Regions from separate parts of the Pantoea phyllosphaerae genome, predicted to be linked through region 1. Evidence: predicted binding sites of a transcription regulator. Region 1 holds the regulator's gene; each other region holds the start of a gene.
What was found. The regulator LexA, encoded in region 1, represses DNA repair genes until DNA is damaged. The targets are predictions, from matches to a motif close to TNCTGTATGTACATACAGNA.
Positions count from the first base shown of each region.

Region 1 (3,893 bases):
TATCGAGCTGAGGATTGTTGCGATGCAGATCGAGGTACTCGTGAAAAATTTTCACCGATTCCGTATTCGGCCCAAAATGGGGAAATACGCGCGGGCCGTCGTGGATAAACACGTGGCGCGGCAGCAGCGCGCCGTCAATTTCCAGCGGCGAGAGCGGATCGGGCAAATTATGCTTCAGACACTGCTGGCGCAGCGTCAGCAAATCCGCCTTGGAATCGTATGGCAGCACGTACATAATCGGCCGCGTCGGATCGAGCCCATGTTCGGAAACGGGATCGCCCGGAATAGCCTTCGTTTTTACCAGAATAGAAAGTGGTAAATTCAACAATTTATAATAAAGTTTACGCCAACCTGACATAGACAACATGAAGCCTCTTGTTAGCAAAGCGCCGCAAGCATATCAGAAAGTGCTGCGAAGATCTGTGGTGGTGCCAAACGCACCTGGCCCAGACATTGACGTCAAACAACTAAAAGGGTTCCCTCGCAATGGCAAGTCATACCACCGGTTTACTCAGGATAGTGAAAGCGGCAGGCTACTCGTGGCAAGGGCTACGCGCCGCCTGGCAGCATGAAGCTGCGTTTCGTCAGGAAGCCACGGCCGCCCTTGTCGCGATCGCGATCGCCTGCTGGCTGGATGTCGACACCGTCGCGCGCATTCTGATGATCGGCTCGGTCGTGCTGGTGATCATCGTTGAGATCCTTAACAGCGCGATTGAAGCGGTAGTTGACCGTATCGGCCAGGAGCGTCATCCGCTGGCGGGGCGGGCGAAAGATATGGGCTCTGCCGCCGTCTTGATCGCTATCATACTGGCACTGTTTGTCTGGATCGCGCTGCTCTGGACCCATTTGCGATAGCCTTTCCATTATTGCCCAAACGGCTGTTATTTCCCTGGGTTTTGGTTTTCATTTCACCAATACCTGTATATACTCACAGCGACTGTATAAACAACCAGGGGGCGGGATGAAAGCATTAACCACCAGGCAGCAACAGGTTTATGACCTGATTCGCGACCATATCAACCAGACGGGCATGCCGCCAACGCGTGCGGAGATCGCCTCGCAGCTGGGGTTCCGTTCCCCTAACGCCGCTGAAGAACACCTCAAAGCGCTGGCGCGTAAAGGCGTTATTGAAATCGTTTCCGGCGCATCACGCGGCATCCGCCTGCTGATGGAAGAGGAAGAGTCCAATGGCCTGCCGTTAATCGGCCGCGTCGCCGCCGGTGAGCCGCTGCTGGCGCAGGAACACATTGAAACCCATTACAAAGTTGACCCCGACCTGTTTAAGCCTTCTGCTGACTTCCTGCTGCGCGTCGCCGGTATGTCGATGAAAGATATTGGCATTATGGATGGCGATCTGCTGGCGGTGCATAAAACGCAGGATGTGCGTAACGGTCAGGTTGTGGTGGCGCGCATTGATGATGAAGTCACGGTAAAGCGCTGGAAAAAGCAGGGCACTGTGGTTCATCTGCTGCCGGAAAACAACGACTTCGAACCGATTGTCGTCGACACTCGCACGCAGTCGCTGACCGTCGAAGGTCTGGCGGTAGGCGTAGTGCGCAACGGCGAGTGGCTCTGACCGCTGGCCTTCAGACGCCTGCATCCCTTCGTCAGGCGTCTGTACGATAATCTTTTCATGCGCCTCCTGCGGCTGACGCCGCGCCGGGGCCGCCTCGCTTCTTTTTACGTTTTCAGGCATGGACCGGCTGATGCGTCTCTTCTCTGCTGACGACCGACAACTCTGGCGGCTGGCGCTGCCGATGATCCTCTCCAATATCACCGTACCGCTGCTTGGCCTGGTGGATACCGCCGTTATCGGCCATCTCGACAGCCCGGTTTATCTTGGCGGCGTAGCGATTGGCGCGACCGCGACCAGCTTCGTCTTCATGCTTTTACTCTTTCTGCGCATGAGCACCACCGGCATCACCGCGCAGGCTTTCGGCGCACGCGATACGCAAGCGCTGGCGCGCGCCCTGACGCAGCCGCTGCTGATGGCGCTGCTTGCGGGCCTGCTGTTTATCCTGCTGCGCGAGCCGCTTAGCGTGCTGACAGGTCGGCTGGCGGGCGGCGATCCACAGGTGCAGGCGCAGGCAGCCATCTTTATCAATATCCGCTGGCTTAGCGCACCGGCGACGCTGGCGAACATGGTGATCCTCGGCTGGCTGCTGGGCGTGCAGTACGCCCGTGCGCCGGTCGTGCTGCTGGTGGTAGGCAACGCGGTCAATATTCTGCTCGATCTCTGGCTGGTACTCGGGATGAAGTGGGGCGTGGCAGGGGCAGCGAGCGCCACGGCGCTGGCCGAGTATGTCACGCTGGCGGTCGGACTGGCGATGGTGTGGCGCGTGCTGAAGCTGCGCGGCATCTCGATTGCGATGTTAAAAGCGAGCTGGCGCGGGGATATCAGCCGCCTGCTGCGCCTCAATCGCGACATTATGCTGCGCTCGCTGCTGCTGCAGCTCTGCTTTGCTTCACTGACGCTTATTGGCGCGCGGCTGGGGCCGGAGATTGTCGCCGCTAACGCCGTGCTGCTGATGTTCATCACCTTTACCGCCTATGCGCTCGACGGCTTCGCTTATGCAGTGGAAGCTGTCTCTGGCGAGGCCTATGGCGCACGCGATGGAGAACGGCTGCTGTCGGTATGGCACGCTGCCTGCCGACAGGCGGGCATGGTCGCACTGGCCTTTGCGCTCATCTACGCGGCGAGCGGCGACGCTATTGTGTCGATGCTGACGTCGCTGGATTCCCTGCGGCAGCTGGTAGATCGCTATCTTATCTGGCAGATCGTTCTGCCGCTGGCGGGCGTATGGTGCTATCTGCTGGACGGCCTGTTTATCGGCGCAACGCGCGGACGCGAAATGCGTAACAGTATGGCGGTGGCCGCGCTTGGCTACTTTCTGACGCTGCTGACTCTCCCCTGGTTAGGCAATCACGGCTTGTGGCTGGCGGTAACGGTTTTTCTTGCGCTGCGTGGCGTTTCGCTTTGGTTGATCTGGCGGCATGAATGGCGCTTAAACCGCTGGTTTCAAAGTTAATTTATGCGCACTGCGCCAGTCGTAGTGCGCTGCGCCTGACAGATTATTCTGTATTTATCCGCCACTTGCCGATTCGTCTACTATAATTGTCTTACAACAGCGCGATACAGCAGCGCTTTGTATTGTCGTACTGCCGCTATGCGGTGGTATGTAAAACTAAGGATGACGTGGAGGTCTAAAATGAATAAAGACGAAGCGAGCGGTAACTGGAAGCAGTTCAAAGGTAAATTCAAAGAAAAATGGGGCAAGCTGACCGACGATGACATGCAGGTTATCGAAGGCAAACGCGATCAGCTCGTCGGCAAAATTCAGGAACGCTACGGTTACGCTAAGGATGAGGCAGAGAAAGAAGTCTCAGACTGGGAAACCCAGAATAAAGATTACCGCTGGTAATCTCCTCGCTCAGGATTCACCTTAGCGATCGGCACAGGGATGTGCCGCTTACCCTCTTTTTCCGCGCTTTTTCCCCTCAGACTCATGATCGTGACTGCAGCTATCCTGATGCGTACAGGCCTCGACTTCCGCACAGCGTGTACAGAGACCATGCGCTTCAATCACGCTGTGCCGTAGCGTAAAGCGTGCCTCGCCAGCCAGATCGGCGATGATATTCTCTACGCCCTCCGCCTGCTTTTCCGTGACTGCCGCGCAGCGCTCGCATACCAGCATCACCGAAGTATGTGCCGGTGCCTCGAAGTGATGGCAAACCACGTAGCTGTTGTTCGACTCCACGCGATGGATAAATCCCTGTTCCAGTAAAAAATCGAGCGCGCGATAAACCGTCGGCGGTTTTGCCTGCGGCTCGCTGGCGCGTAACTGATCCAGCAGGTCGTATGCGCTAATCGATCCATGCTGCGCCGCCATCAG
Region 1 is NZ_JBPFDE010000004.1:26,119-30,011, forward strand. Features, by position in the region: gene plsB (glycerol-3-phosphate 1-O-acyltransferase PlsB) at 1-358, opposite strand, end outside; gene ACR6A7_RS07150 (diacylglycerol kinase) at 487-855, shown strand; gene lexA (transcriptional repressor LexA) at 962-1,576, shown strand; gene dinF (MATE family efflux transporter DinF) at 1,707-3,029, shown strand; gene ACR6A7_RS07165 (CsbD family protein) at 3,210-3,422, shown strand; gene zur (zinc uptake transcriptional repressor Zur) at 3,471-3,893, opposite strand, start outside.

Region 2 (3,893 bases), on a different contig from region 1:
AAATAGTCGGCAGCCGTTTATTGCCGCCTTCACCTTTTGACTCGACAAATAATATGTCGTGATCGTCTAAAGCGAAACGGTAAAAACGAAGCGGTAAAGAGGGCGCTGTGTCTGTCACGATGCAGCGGCGAAAAGGTCGCTCGCTTTAATAGTGTCGCTTGATTTGATTTAAAGCAAAGTCACGCATATTTTATGAAGGGTTAAATGTGAAATGACTTTTTTAAACAATTATGCTTTTCTGCTGACGTTATAATGCTCGTGCCCGGCTATTGGCCGGGCGCGAGCATTAATTATTGTCAGGTGAATAACGTGAACTATAAGCAGTTTGAAAATAAAATTGAATCCTGGGAGAAAATCTCTTTTACCGCCATTATATACAGTAAATATGGCGTGGATTTTGAAGTGTACGCCGTTGATGAACACAGCAATACTAAAAGCCGCATTTTCCTCTGCTACGCTGAAAATGAAGCGGACGCGCAAAAAAAGGTTGATCAATATTCCGTGTGGCTGACGAAATATAACAGCCTTGTGCGCAAACGCCTCAGCAATGAACAGATGATGAGGGAGGCGCTGCAGCAGCAGGAGTAGCGACGCCGGCAGCGCCTGCGTCGAAATGAGCAGTGCTGTCTCTCTGCGCCGTCAGCGGGTAGCGGCCTCTGTTCCGGCGCGGCAGGCAGCACGCTAAAGCGTTCGTGCCAGACTCATTTGCGTTTCGCTTGCTTGAGTATGGCTGACATACGTTGAGGGTCCGTCGATCTGTTGAGCAGGCCGCGAAAGGTCCGTCAGCAGTACAGGCTGTAGGCCTTTGCTGTTACTGGTTTTTTGCCGCTGTCGCACAGCGCCTGCATGCGGGATGACGGGCCCTGTATCGGCTTATCAGGGCCCCTTTCGGGATACTGCGCAGCAGCGGCGGCCCCATCGCGCCAGGGGCGCTTCGGCCAAAAAAAAAGCCCCCAAAAGGGGGCAAGGGGTTGGAGTAACAGCCGCTCAGTAAGCATTGTGGATTTCATTACCGAGCCGCTTAAACATAGTCAACGTCAGCGATAATTGCCTTTCCGACGGGCCATATTATAAATTTAGATTTCTAATGATTAGGTTGCTGATAAAAGGGAGTGATTGAATTGTAGTGGTTTTTTATATCTGAAAACGATTACTAAGAATGGTCTGCAACTTATATCTGGCAGCACGGTAACTAAGCTGCTCTGGACAGGCCACTCTTTTCTGTAGAGACGCGCCTGCACCGGTCACGCCGCGCATAGCCAGGGGAAACAGAGAGGGAAGAAGGATAGTGATATTTAATAAAGCGAAATAAAAAATTCCCCTGCAGTGCAGGGGGGAGTCATATTGGATATGAAACGGACTCGTAGAGCAATATCTCTGGTGGAGGCTTGGGCTCAGAATTCATTTTAAGCATAACATAGTTAATAAACGCCGCCACTGATTTAAAATAAATAAATACCTTCATCTCTAACGGTTAGAGACCTACCTTTCACGCGCATGCTGTTATTTAGCTGCTATTAATATAGCGTTTTAATCGTTTTTAAAAAAACGATGCGCTGATTTATATCTCTTACAAAGAGCGACTGCCCCTCTTCAGGGTAAAAAAGCCAGAATCCGTTTTGGACGGTCGAGTAAACATTTAACCATCAGAGCATCAAAAGCGATGCGGAAAAGGGGAGGGGGCGCCTCGCGGCCGTCACTGCCAGGTAAAGCAGATGACACTCTGAAAAGGGGTGAGATGATGAAAACACAAGCCCGGCGAAAGCCCGTTTTATTCAGGTTTCAGTGCTCATATTATCATCATATCAGTTTGAATTAAGGCGATATTTTGCTCATGGCACCGATGAAGCGCCCGGCCTTACAAAAAATAATCCCTTCAGCGTCAGTGGGTTTACCATTTTTACCACCGCCGCGCCTTGATTAAATCATGAGTTTGATATTACTGTATTTATATACAGTATTCAGAAGAAGGAGCCTTTCTCATGAAGTTATATCGCCCCGCGGAAGTCCGCGACCTGCTCTCTTTGCCGCTTTACATTGAGCGTGTGCCCTGCGGTTTTCCGTCGCCCGCGCAGGATTACATCGAAAAACGCATCGACCTGAATGACCTGATGGTGCAGCACCCTAGCGCAACCTATTTTCTCCGCGTCAGCGGCGATTCGATGATCGACGCAGGCATAGGCGAGGGGGATATGATTGTCGTCGACTCCTCTCTTACGGCGAAGCATGGCGATATTATCGTCGCCGCCGTTGATGGCGAATTTACTATTAAACAGCTTCGCATCCATCCTTCTCTGCTGCTGATGCCAGCCAACAGCAAACACAGCCCGATCCCCATTAACGCGCCCGAAGGACTTCAGGTGTTTGGCGTCGTGACCTACGTTATTAAATCGACGCACTAATATGTACGCGCTGGTGGACGTAAACAGCTTCTACGCCAGTTGTGAAACCGTCTTTCGTCCCGACTTACGCGGCGTGCCCGTGGTGGTGCTCTCCAATAACGACGGCTGCGTGATCGCCCGCAGCGCAGAGGCTAAGGCGCTCGGCATTAAGATGGGCGCCCCTTTTTTTAAGCTGAAAGAAACGCTGCGCCAGCACAGGGTGCAGGTTTTTAGCTCTAACTACGCGCTCTATGCCGATATGAGCCTGCGGGTTATGACCACGCTGGAGGAGATGGCGCCAGCGGTAGAAATGTACAGTATCGATGAGGCCTTCCTGGACCTGAGCGGCGTCAGCTTTTGCCAGCCGCTTGAGGCGTTTGGGCGCGCCGTGCAGGCGCGCGTGAAGCAGGAACTGCATTTGCAGGTAGGGGTCGGGATTGCGCCTACCAAGACGCTGGCGAAGCTGGCCAACTTCGCCGCGAAAAAATATCGCGGTACGCAAGGTGTGGTCGACCTGTCACACGCCGAGCGGCAGCGTAAGCTGATGGCGCTGGTGCCGGTAGAAGAGGTGTGGGGCGTCGGCGCGCGTATCGCTAAAAAGCTGCATCAGATGGGCATTGAGCACGCGCTGCAGCTGGCAGACAGCTCTACCTGGGTCATCCGCAAGCACTTTAACGTGGTGCTGGAGCGCACGGTGCGCGAACTGCGCGGCGAAGCCTGCCTGGATCTGGAAGAGATGGTGCCGACGAAACAGCAAATCGTCTGCTCGCGCTCGTTTGGCACGCGCCTCACCGATTACAGCGCGGTGCGGCAGGCGGTTTGTCAGTATGCCGAGCGGGCGGCGGAAAAGCTGCGGCAGGAGAATCAGTACTGTCGGCAGATCGCCGTGTTTCTGAAAACCAGCCCGCACGCGGCCAATGAAGCCTATTATGGCAATCAGGCGATGGGGCAGCTGCTGACCCCTTCCAACGATACGCGTGATATCGTCCGCATCGCCACAGAGGCGCTGGATCGCATCTGGCTGGACGGCTACCGCTACATGAAGGCGGGCGTCATGCTGGGCGATTTTTTCAGCCAGAACGTGGCGCAGCTGCATCTGTTTGACGCCTGTGGGCCGCGAGCCAATAGCGAAGCGCTGATGCAGGTGGTAGATAAAATCAATCAGGCGGGCAGGGGAACACTCTGGTTTGCCGGGCAGGGCATTGAAAAGAGCTGGGCGATGAAGCGCGATATGCTGTCACCAGCCTATACCACCCGCTTTTCAGATTTGCCGATCGTCAGATAAGCGATCGGCCTGAAGCCTCAGTGTTTCTTTGCGCTGGACGAAAGCGGTTCCGGATAGCCGCGCGGCGGTTCACTGACGGCGCGCGCCGAAGGAAACTCCTGGCGTATCTCCGCCAGCGCCAGCGCCAGCGCCTGTTTTCTTTCGCTGTCGTGCTCCGTCAGTGCCATGGCTTTCAGGCGATTCGCCAGCGAGGCGCCCGAAATCGAGGCATTTTGCTCAAGCAGCGC
Region 2 is NZ_JBPFDE010000009.1:28,235-32,127, forward strand. Features, by position in the region: gene ACR6A7_RS13240 (hypothetical protein) at 1-62, shown strand, start outside; gene ACR6A7_RS13245 (hypothetical protein) at 253-588, shown strand; gene umuD (translesion error-prone DNA polymerase V autoproteolytic subunit) at 1,983-2,402, shown strand; gene umuC (translesion error-prone DNA polymerase V subunit UmuC) at 2,404-3,666, shown strand; gene ACR6A7_RS13260 (hypothetical protein) at 3,684-3,893, opposite strand, start outside.
Region 2: a site for LexA is predicted at 1,941-1,960, ahead of umuD (translesion error-prone DNA polymerase V autoproteolytic subunit). Genes of this name have one in related genera too.

Region 3 (3,893 bases), on a different contig from region 1:
TACAGGCATCCAGCTGTGCCGATTCTGACGCATTCGAAGCCATAGTAAATATCCTTTTGATAAGCGAATTTTAATTAAAACGCAGCTTAGTGTAGTTCCGGCAGGGTATAAATAACAGGCGGCAGGGTTACAGACGCAACGCAGCGATGCCTGATGCTAAATTTTTTGATAAGTATGGCTAAGGTTTATTTTGCCCTGAAGCCAGGAGCGCCAGCCAAGGTAAGCGCTTTGCTCACCTTTAAACCTCATCGGAGCCCGATCTGCACGCGTTGAGGCGCAGTCTCTACAGAGTAACGCGCTTATGCTGGCCGCCCGCGCGGTCGATAGTGCGGGCAAAGAGATCGACCATGAAGGGCTTAATGAGCTTGCGGGCGTAACGCAGACAACAGAAAAACGCCACAGGCATCAGTGAGTTTTCGTGAATGGCCCATGGTCTACGGGCCACTTTTGCTGGCTCAGGCAGGGGGAACGTGGGCAAAATGCCTGAGCGAGTAAGCATCTTTTATCAGGCCGCCATCTTGCGACACTGCTCGGCACAGGAATGGCACGCTCTGGCGCACGCCTGGCAATGATCGTGCTCGTGCTGGCCGCATTCGTCGCCGCACTGCTGGCAAATCTCTGCACACAGCTGGCACAGCGATTTGGCTGATTCGCTGTTGAGCGCCATAAATTGCGCGGCCAGTCGACAAATGTTCGCGCATTGCATATCCATTCTGATGCAGTTGCGCATCATCTCCAGATTCTCTTCTTCAAGACAGGACGCTGCGCAATGGTCGCAGGCGGCAGCGCACAGATAACAGGCTTCGATGCACTCTTTAAACGGATTAGACATATCTCCTCCCTAACTGAACGTGTTTAGTAAGCCTGGAAAAGAAAATGGATTATGCAACACGGAAATAAGTAAATAACTTTTTCATCGTTGCGTCTGAGGCTGGTCTGGCCGTCAGGGTCAGCAGCCTGATCCAGCGTTAAGCCACGATCATACTGCCGCAGACAGCCTGCCTGCTGGCTGATGCAGGCAAAAGTGCCAGGCTTAGTCAATGCTAAGAAGGGCTGCGTTAAGATTGGGGCCAAAGCCTGAGGAAATGCCGCTGTCTGTTCACCTGGCTCCTCGGCGCATTTTTCGATAATGCGTACAGCAGAGTAAACTATGATAACAAGCAGGTAAGATTTCTTTCTAAAAACATAATAAGTTTATAGGGTTGCAATGAAAATCCGCTTTCTGTCAGCAAATGAGCACAAGCTGACCGAGGTACGCAAAATCCTCGAACCGGTAGGCGTCGACGTCGTGCCTATCGCGCGCCGCATCGACGAAATCCAGACGGAAAACGAAATCGCGCTGGTACGTGACAAGCTGACCAGGGCGTTTTCCATTATCGGCCGCCCGCTGTTTGTTGAACACACGGGGCTCTATCTTGACGGGCTGAATGGCTTGCCCGCCGGACTGACGCGCATCTTCTGGAACCGGCTGGAGGCGGAGCGCTTCGCCAAGCTGGTGCAGGGGCTGGACAGCCAGGCGGTGACGGCGAAAACCGTGCTGGGCTACTGCGACGGGCGCAAAATGTACCAGTTTCATGGCGAAGTGCGCGGCACCATCGCCGCCAGACCTGCCGGACCGCGCGAGTTTCAGTGGGACTGCGTGTTTATCCCGGAAGGCCATAGTCAGACTTTCGCCGAGATGGGCGAGCTGAAAAATGCAATCTCTATGCGCAAGCTGGCGCTCGATCGCTTCGCCGAATTTCTGAAAACCGCCCGAGGAGTGGCATGAAACCTGAACTCAAACGCGCCTATGACTCCGGCAAACTGATCCTCTTCGCCGGCGCGGGCATCTCGCGCAACCTGGGACTGCCGGAGTGGCATGAGCTGATCGCCCATCTGGCGAATGAACTGGGCTACGATCCGAAAATCTTCAACACTTACGGCACCCATCTTTCGCTGGCGGAGTATTACAAACAGAAGAAGGGGTCGCTGGGGCCATTGCGCAGCTGGATGGATCGCGAGTGGCATCGCCCGGACATTGATGTCCGATCGTCAGAAATTCACACCATGATTACGCAGGGCAACTTTAGCCGTATTTACACCACCAACTACGATCGCTGGCTGGAAGCGGCGCACGAGGCGCACGGCGTCCCCTATAGCAAAGTCGCCAACGCGGCAGATTTGGTGGCGCTTACCGAGGACAAGCGGCATATCATCAAACTGCACGGCGATTTCGACGACGACACTTCAATCGTGCTGGATGAGAGCAGCTATTTTGAGCGTCTCTATTTCGACTCGCCGCTCGATATCAAACTGACTCACGATGTGATGGGCAATTCGGTGCTGTTTGTCGGCTACAGCATCAGCGATTTCAATATCCGCCTGCTGTTCTATCGCCTGACGAAAATGTGGGGCAGAACCGGCCTGGCGACCGCACGGCCGAAGTCCTATCTCTTCACCAACCGCAATAATCCGGTGGCGCGCGAGGTGCTGGGGCAGTGGGGAATCGATATGATCGTGTCGGAAGAGGACGACCCGCGCAAAGCGCTGGCTGATTTTCTTAATGAATTGATTTCCTGAGCGAATTCTTCACTTTTACCGGCGTAGCGATAGCGTTGAAAAAAGGATGCAATCTGCCCGCATGAGGGATATACTGTATATATTAACAGTATCGGAGAGGCAAAAATGGCTGTCGAAATTAAATACGTAGTCGTCAAGAAGGGTGAAGAGAAAATGACGTTTGCCAGCAAAAAAGAGGCGGATGCCTACGACAAGATGCTCGACATGGCGGAGGCCTTTACCGACTGGTTAGCGCAGCATCAGCCCGATATGGATGAATCTCAGGCTGAGACGCTCGGCCTGCTGCTTGCAGAGCAGAAAGATGCGATCCAGCATATCCTGCGCACCAGCAAACTTCCGGATGCGGCTGACGCGGCGAAAAAGGTTCACGTAGATGAAAGCGCCGAAGGCGAAGGCGCTCAGACGAAGAAAGTGCGCGCCGTTAAGGCCGCTTAATTTCAGCCCGATATAAAAAACGCGCCGCAGTGCCTTTGCCTGCGGCGCGTTTTTGTATGCGGGAAGCCTCTGCGGTCAGGCGCGCCTGCTCCGCCAGCTTTTATGCGTCAGTGAGCGAACAGAGAGAAGGTGCCGAAATAGTAGCTCGCCATCCATGCCACATAGACCAGCCACACCATTAACCCTGCCGTTAAACCCAGTTTACTCGTCATCAGCCTGCCTCCATAAAATGTGCGGTTACTGGAACCGTTGACACAAATTGACAGAAGGCAGCGAGGTGCGAATTGTTCTGGATCAAATAAGCTGCATACAGTGGTTACAGGTCACTGCGGCGTAGATCAAAAAGCCTCAGAGCAGGTCGATGCGATCGCCGCGCGTAGTGGGCTGCGAGATCACTAAAAATTCGACGTCACTTTCGCTGTCGTTACGGGCCTGGTGTTTCGCTTCGGGAGGAATTTCCAGACCTTCATGGGGGTGGAGCAGATGACGTTCGCCTTCAAGCTCCATACAGAGCGTGCCGCGCAGCACAAAAAAGAACTGCCGACTCTGGGCGTGATAGTGACGGATCTCTGCAGTGCCGGCGGGCATCCGCTCGTGGATAATGCTGAGATCCTGTCGCTGCAGCAGTGCCCAACCATCGCACTGGTCGCCCCAAATATAGTGTTCGGCATTCTCTTTCGAGACCATGGTGATCGTCCTTTCTCTTGCTATGGAACCGATACCATAGCGACTCTGAGCGGAAAAAAACATGTCTTTTCAACGTTCTTGTGTTTGATGCGCGCTTTTCATACGAGACATAAAAGAAAACCCGCCAGCGGCGGGTTTTTTTATCATCAGAGAGGGCTGTGATTACTGCGCCGGACGCGCTTTATTGCGTGAGCGCAGCTTTTTCACCAGAC
Region 3 is NZ_JBPFDE010000002.1:353,378-357,270, forward strand. Features, by position in the region: gene ACR6A7_RS04885 (hypothetical protein) at 1-43, opposite strand, end outside; gene ACR6A7_RS04890 (four-helix bundle copper-binding protein) at 506-832, opposite strand; gene ACR6A7_RS04895 (non-canonical purine NTP pyrophosphatase) at 1,208-1,768, shown strand; gene ACR6A7_RS04900 (SIR2 family protein) at 1,765-2,559, shown strand; gene ACR6A7_RS04905 (YebG family protein) at 2,665-2,994, shown strand; gene ACR6A7_RS04910 (cupin domain-containing protein) at 3,343-3,681, opposite strand; gene proP (glycine betaine/L-proline transporter ProP) at 3,844-3,893, opposite strand, start outside.
Region 3: a site for LexA is predicted at 2,631-2,650, ahead of ACR6A7_RS04905 (YebG family protein). Genes of this name have one in related genera too.

Region 4 (3,893 bases), on a different contig from region 1:
GACAGGTTAATTTCCACTCTGGAGGAGCATAGCGATGGCAGAGATACACAGTGAAATAAGACCGACGACCCACAAGCGCAAGGTCATGCTCGGGGTGCTGATGCTGAGCATGTCATTGGTATGCATTGTGATGACAATTCTTTTTTTATATGTCAGCAGCACAGCTAACCGGCGCGTTGAAGAGATTCGTCGCGCATCTATCGAGGCTGCCGATCGACGCGAACAAAAAGTGGATCAGCTGACGAAACAGGTGTCCGTACTCCAGCACAAGCTGGATGCGCTGCCGGATCAGACTGCTGCTCAGACGGCTGACAAAGTGAAACGTGTGGTTATACAGGATGAAAAAGCTTTGAAACCGTAACGGGAGAAGGTTATGCGAATTTTTAACCTGATTGGTGAAGGCTTTCATGCCCTCCGATCGTTCATCATCACTAAGGAGTCTGCCATGACCGATACCAGCATCATTAACTCAACCACGCCAGCAGGCGACGCCGAGCTGCCGCAGTTTGCTATACCGGACGCTAATGTGCCGACCGATCCGCAGCTGCAGCGGTTATCTTCTCCTTCGACGGTGGCACCCGCCACCTCCGAAGAGACGCCGGGCGAAACCCATGTAGCGCCTGATGCGACGGCACAGCACACGCCCTCGCCATCGGGGGATCAGAGCGCTGTGCCGGACGCCTCAGCCTCACCGGCCGCTGTTGAGGATGCCGCTACTGTGCAGCCCGCGGAGCAGTCGGCAACGCCCGACGCTGCCGCTGCGCAACCTGCGGATCAGGCTGCGACCCCAGAGGCCGCCGCAGCGCCACAGCCCGCAGAGCAAAGCGTGCCGCTGGACGCGCCCGCTCAGCCTGTCGATCAGCCCGCTGCGGCCGACCCTGCCGCCGATGCGCAACCCCAGGCGCAGACATCCGTGGCGGATGCCGCTGCCGAGCAGGCGAGCGCGCAGGCTGTTAACGCTGCTGTTCAGGAAACGGCACCTGTAGCCGATTCCGGCAGCGCGACGTCTGCTGCGCCATCTTCAGCTCAGCCCGCCGGAGAAGAGGAGCAAAGCGACTTCAGCGCAGGGGTAAAAGATTTCGGCGCCGCGTTTGATTTTGTACAGCAAGGGATTGAGCATCTTGGCATGGCAGCCCGAAAGGAGCTGTTCGAACTGGCGCGTAAGTATCTCTGATAGCTAAACAGATAAAGTATGAAAGGGGACAACGCGTCCCCTGTTTTGATCAGAGGGACGCTTCTGGAGAAGCAGCGTTAAGGCTGGCCTCAAGAAAAGGCCTACCAGCCAGAGAGGGTGAGGGGGCAGGCGCTACTTCCGAATATTCTTAAGGCGGCTTCGTTATATTCCACTATCTTTAATCATTCACGCGAGATATTTATTGGTTAAAACAGCAAAAGGAGAAACTGCATGAGTGATTCAGTCGAAACGAAAAGCAAAACTGACTACCTGCGCGATGTGACCTCGCAGCTGAAAGAGATGCGCCACTATGCGCAAACCAATACCGAAACGCTCTCCAGCCACTGGCTCGCGTTCGATGCTGGCGAATATAAAGATCCCGAGTTTGCCGGACGCATTGATGCGCTGCTGAACAAACAGGGCACGCTGCTGGATGATTTAGACGCCGTCATTCAGGATATCGAAATCGCCATTAACCACAGCGAGCAGGAGAAGTAATCCTGCTCCCGGCAGTGGTCGGCGCTTAGTCGGCCACCAGCCACATTTCCGCCTCGTCAAACATCTCTTCGACAATGCGCGCCACCGTAGCCTTATCGTTTTTGCTTAAGTCGGTCTCGATGGCGTTACGCTCCATTGGCTTTACGCGCACCTCAATCTCCGGGAAGACGCGCTGAACGCGTTTTTCCAGCTCCTGTAAAATTATCTCGCGTGCGCCTGGCAGGCCGGCAACGTTACGCTTATCGTAAATCAATTCCACAAACATACTGGTATTCCATACAGGGAAGAAATTCGCTGGCACATCATACTGTAAATCCAACCAGTGACAAGCCTCTCAGGCCAGTTGAACGATCTTTTTTCGGCGTGATGCGCAAATTCGTCTCAGATAATAAAACCGGGAGGGGTAACGAGGGGCAAGAAGAGGTAATAAAGCGAAAAAAATCAAACCTCTGGAGGTGGAAATCCAGCAAACACCTCCAGAGGCGGTGCAAACGCACCATTCGTTCAAGGACAATCACGACCGAAGTCGTACAGTAAACTTATACAAGTTTTATGATCTTGTACAATTTAATCCTGACTTATTTCACTGGTTGGAGGTGTTGCTGTTTTTAACCGCTTAAAGCTCGTTCTTGATGCAAAATTCTTCCCAGGTCATCCCCAGCGATTCAGCATGCGATTTAAGATAGTTTTCAATGGCTTCGGCGGCCACCGCTTTATCTGGCTCGGCAAGCTGGATCGAAAAGATCATGCCGTCGAGATTTTTCTGGCGCAGAAAGGCGGCGTAAATACGTTCCGCATGCCATTCGCGCAGCTGGCGCAGTGACATATTAGCGTGGCGCGCATCGCTCTCCGTCAGTTCATCGAGCGCGGCCTGAAAATCGGCATGGGCGGTGAAAAACATATCGCGCGCCTGCGCGTAATAGGCTTCTGGCGTTTTCATAAGATTTCCCGAAAGATTAAGTGTGGTGCAGCGCGCCAGTGTAACGCACCCTGCCGTCGCTGTCAGGGCGCGGTTAAACCCGGCGCAGAAGAAAAAAAATGGCCGTGCGAGTCGAAGCAGGGCGTAGATAGCTTGCGGAAAGCAGGCGAAAAATTATAACTTAGCCGCCATTGAAGCGATCTCAGGGATTAACGATGAAAAAGTGGATGCTGACGACGGCCGCGCTGGTGCTGGCCGGCTGTGCGCAAATCAACAGCTATCAGGATGCGGTACAGACGCCGGCGCCTGCCAGCCTGCAGGGGACCTGGCAAACGGTCGGGCCGCAAAGCGGGTTGCGCAGCGATCGCGCGCTGGGCACGCTGATCGTCAAGGCGGACGGCACTACGCTTGACTGCCGCCAGTGGATGCGCGTGATCGCCAAGCCAGGCAAGCTGACGCTGCTCAGCGGCGACTACGTTAACGTCAATCGCCAGTCGCGCGTTATGCCTCTGGAGCTGGAGGGGGGCGAGCTGCGCTATGACGGGCTGACGCTGCGTAAGGTCGAGCGCCCGACGGTAGAGTGCCAGCAGGCGCTGGAAGAGGTGGCGAAACAGCCGAACGCGGCCGTTATCCAGAATATTGAACCGGAAATCCTCAAGTCCGCCATCACTCAGGCGAACGAAAACAAGCAGTAATCCCGTCGCGCCTTATTCCATTCGCTGTGAAGGAATAAGGCGCGTGACGTTACTCCGCCAGCACCCAGACGCTGACGCTACCACCGTTGCAGCGCACCACGACGGTGCCCTGTTCATCCGCGGTGAGGATCTCGTCGCAATGACCTAAATAGTCGCGCCACGCTTTACCGGCAAAGCCGTCGCCCATCGCCACGCTTTTCTCACCCTCCTCGCCGTTCGACATAATAACGATGCAGCCCGGCTGTTCAGCGGTGCCGCTGCGGCTGAAGGCTACGCAGTTGGGATGATCGAAATAGTCCGTTTGCGCGCCCCAGCCGTAAATCTGGCGAGCGCGGATCAGCGCTTCCAGCTCCGCAATGGCGGGCATCTCGACGCGGTGGGTTTCGCCGTCGCCGCCTTCATCTTCGTAGCTGGCGCCGAACAGGTCGGGATAGAACACCGTCGGCACGCCTTGCTCGCGCAGCAGGATCAGCGCGTAGGCGAGCGGCTTAAACCAGGCTTCGACCGGCGCCTCCAGCGACTGCAGCGGCTGCGTGTCGTGGTTGGCGACGATCGTAACCGCATGCCAGGGATCGGCCTGCACCAGCGAATTAGCGAAGATCTGACT
Region 4 is NZ_JBPFDE010000001.1:425,378-429,270, forward strand. Features, by position in the region: gene ACR6A7_RS01960 (hypothetical protein) at 1-54, shown strand, start outside; gene ACR6A7_RS01965 (hypothetical protein) at 35-361, shown strand; gene ACR6A7_RS01970 (hypothetical protein) at 446-1,174, shown strand; gene ACR6A7_RS01975 (hypothetical protein) at 1,406-1,672, shown strand; gene ACR6A7_RS01980 (DinI-like family protein) at 1,698-1,937, opposite strand; gene ACR6A7_RS01985 (DUF6388 family protein) at 2,289-2,612, opposite strand; gene yedD (lipoprotein YedD) at 2,807-3,286, shown strand; gene amyA (alpha-amylase) at 3,336-3,893, opposite strand, start outside.
Region 4: a site for LexA is predicted at 1,978-1,997, ahead of ACR6A7_RS01980 (DinI-like family protein). Genes of this name have one in related genera too.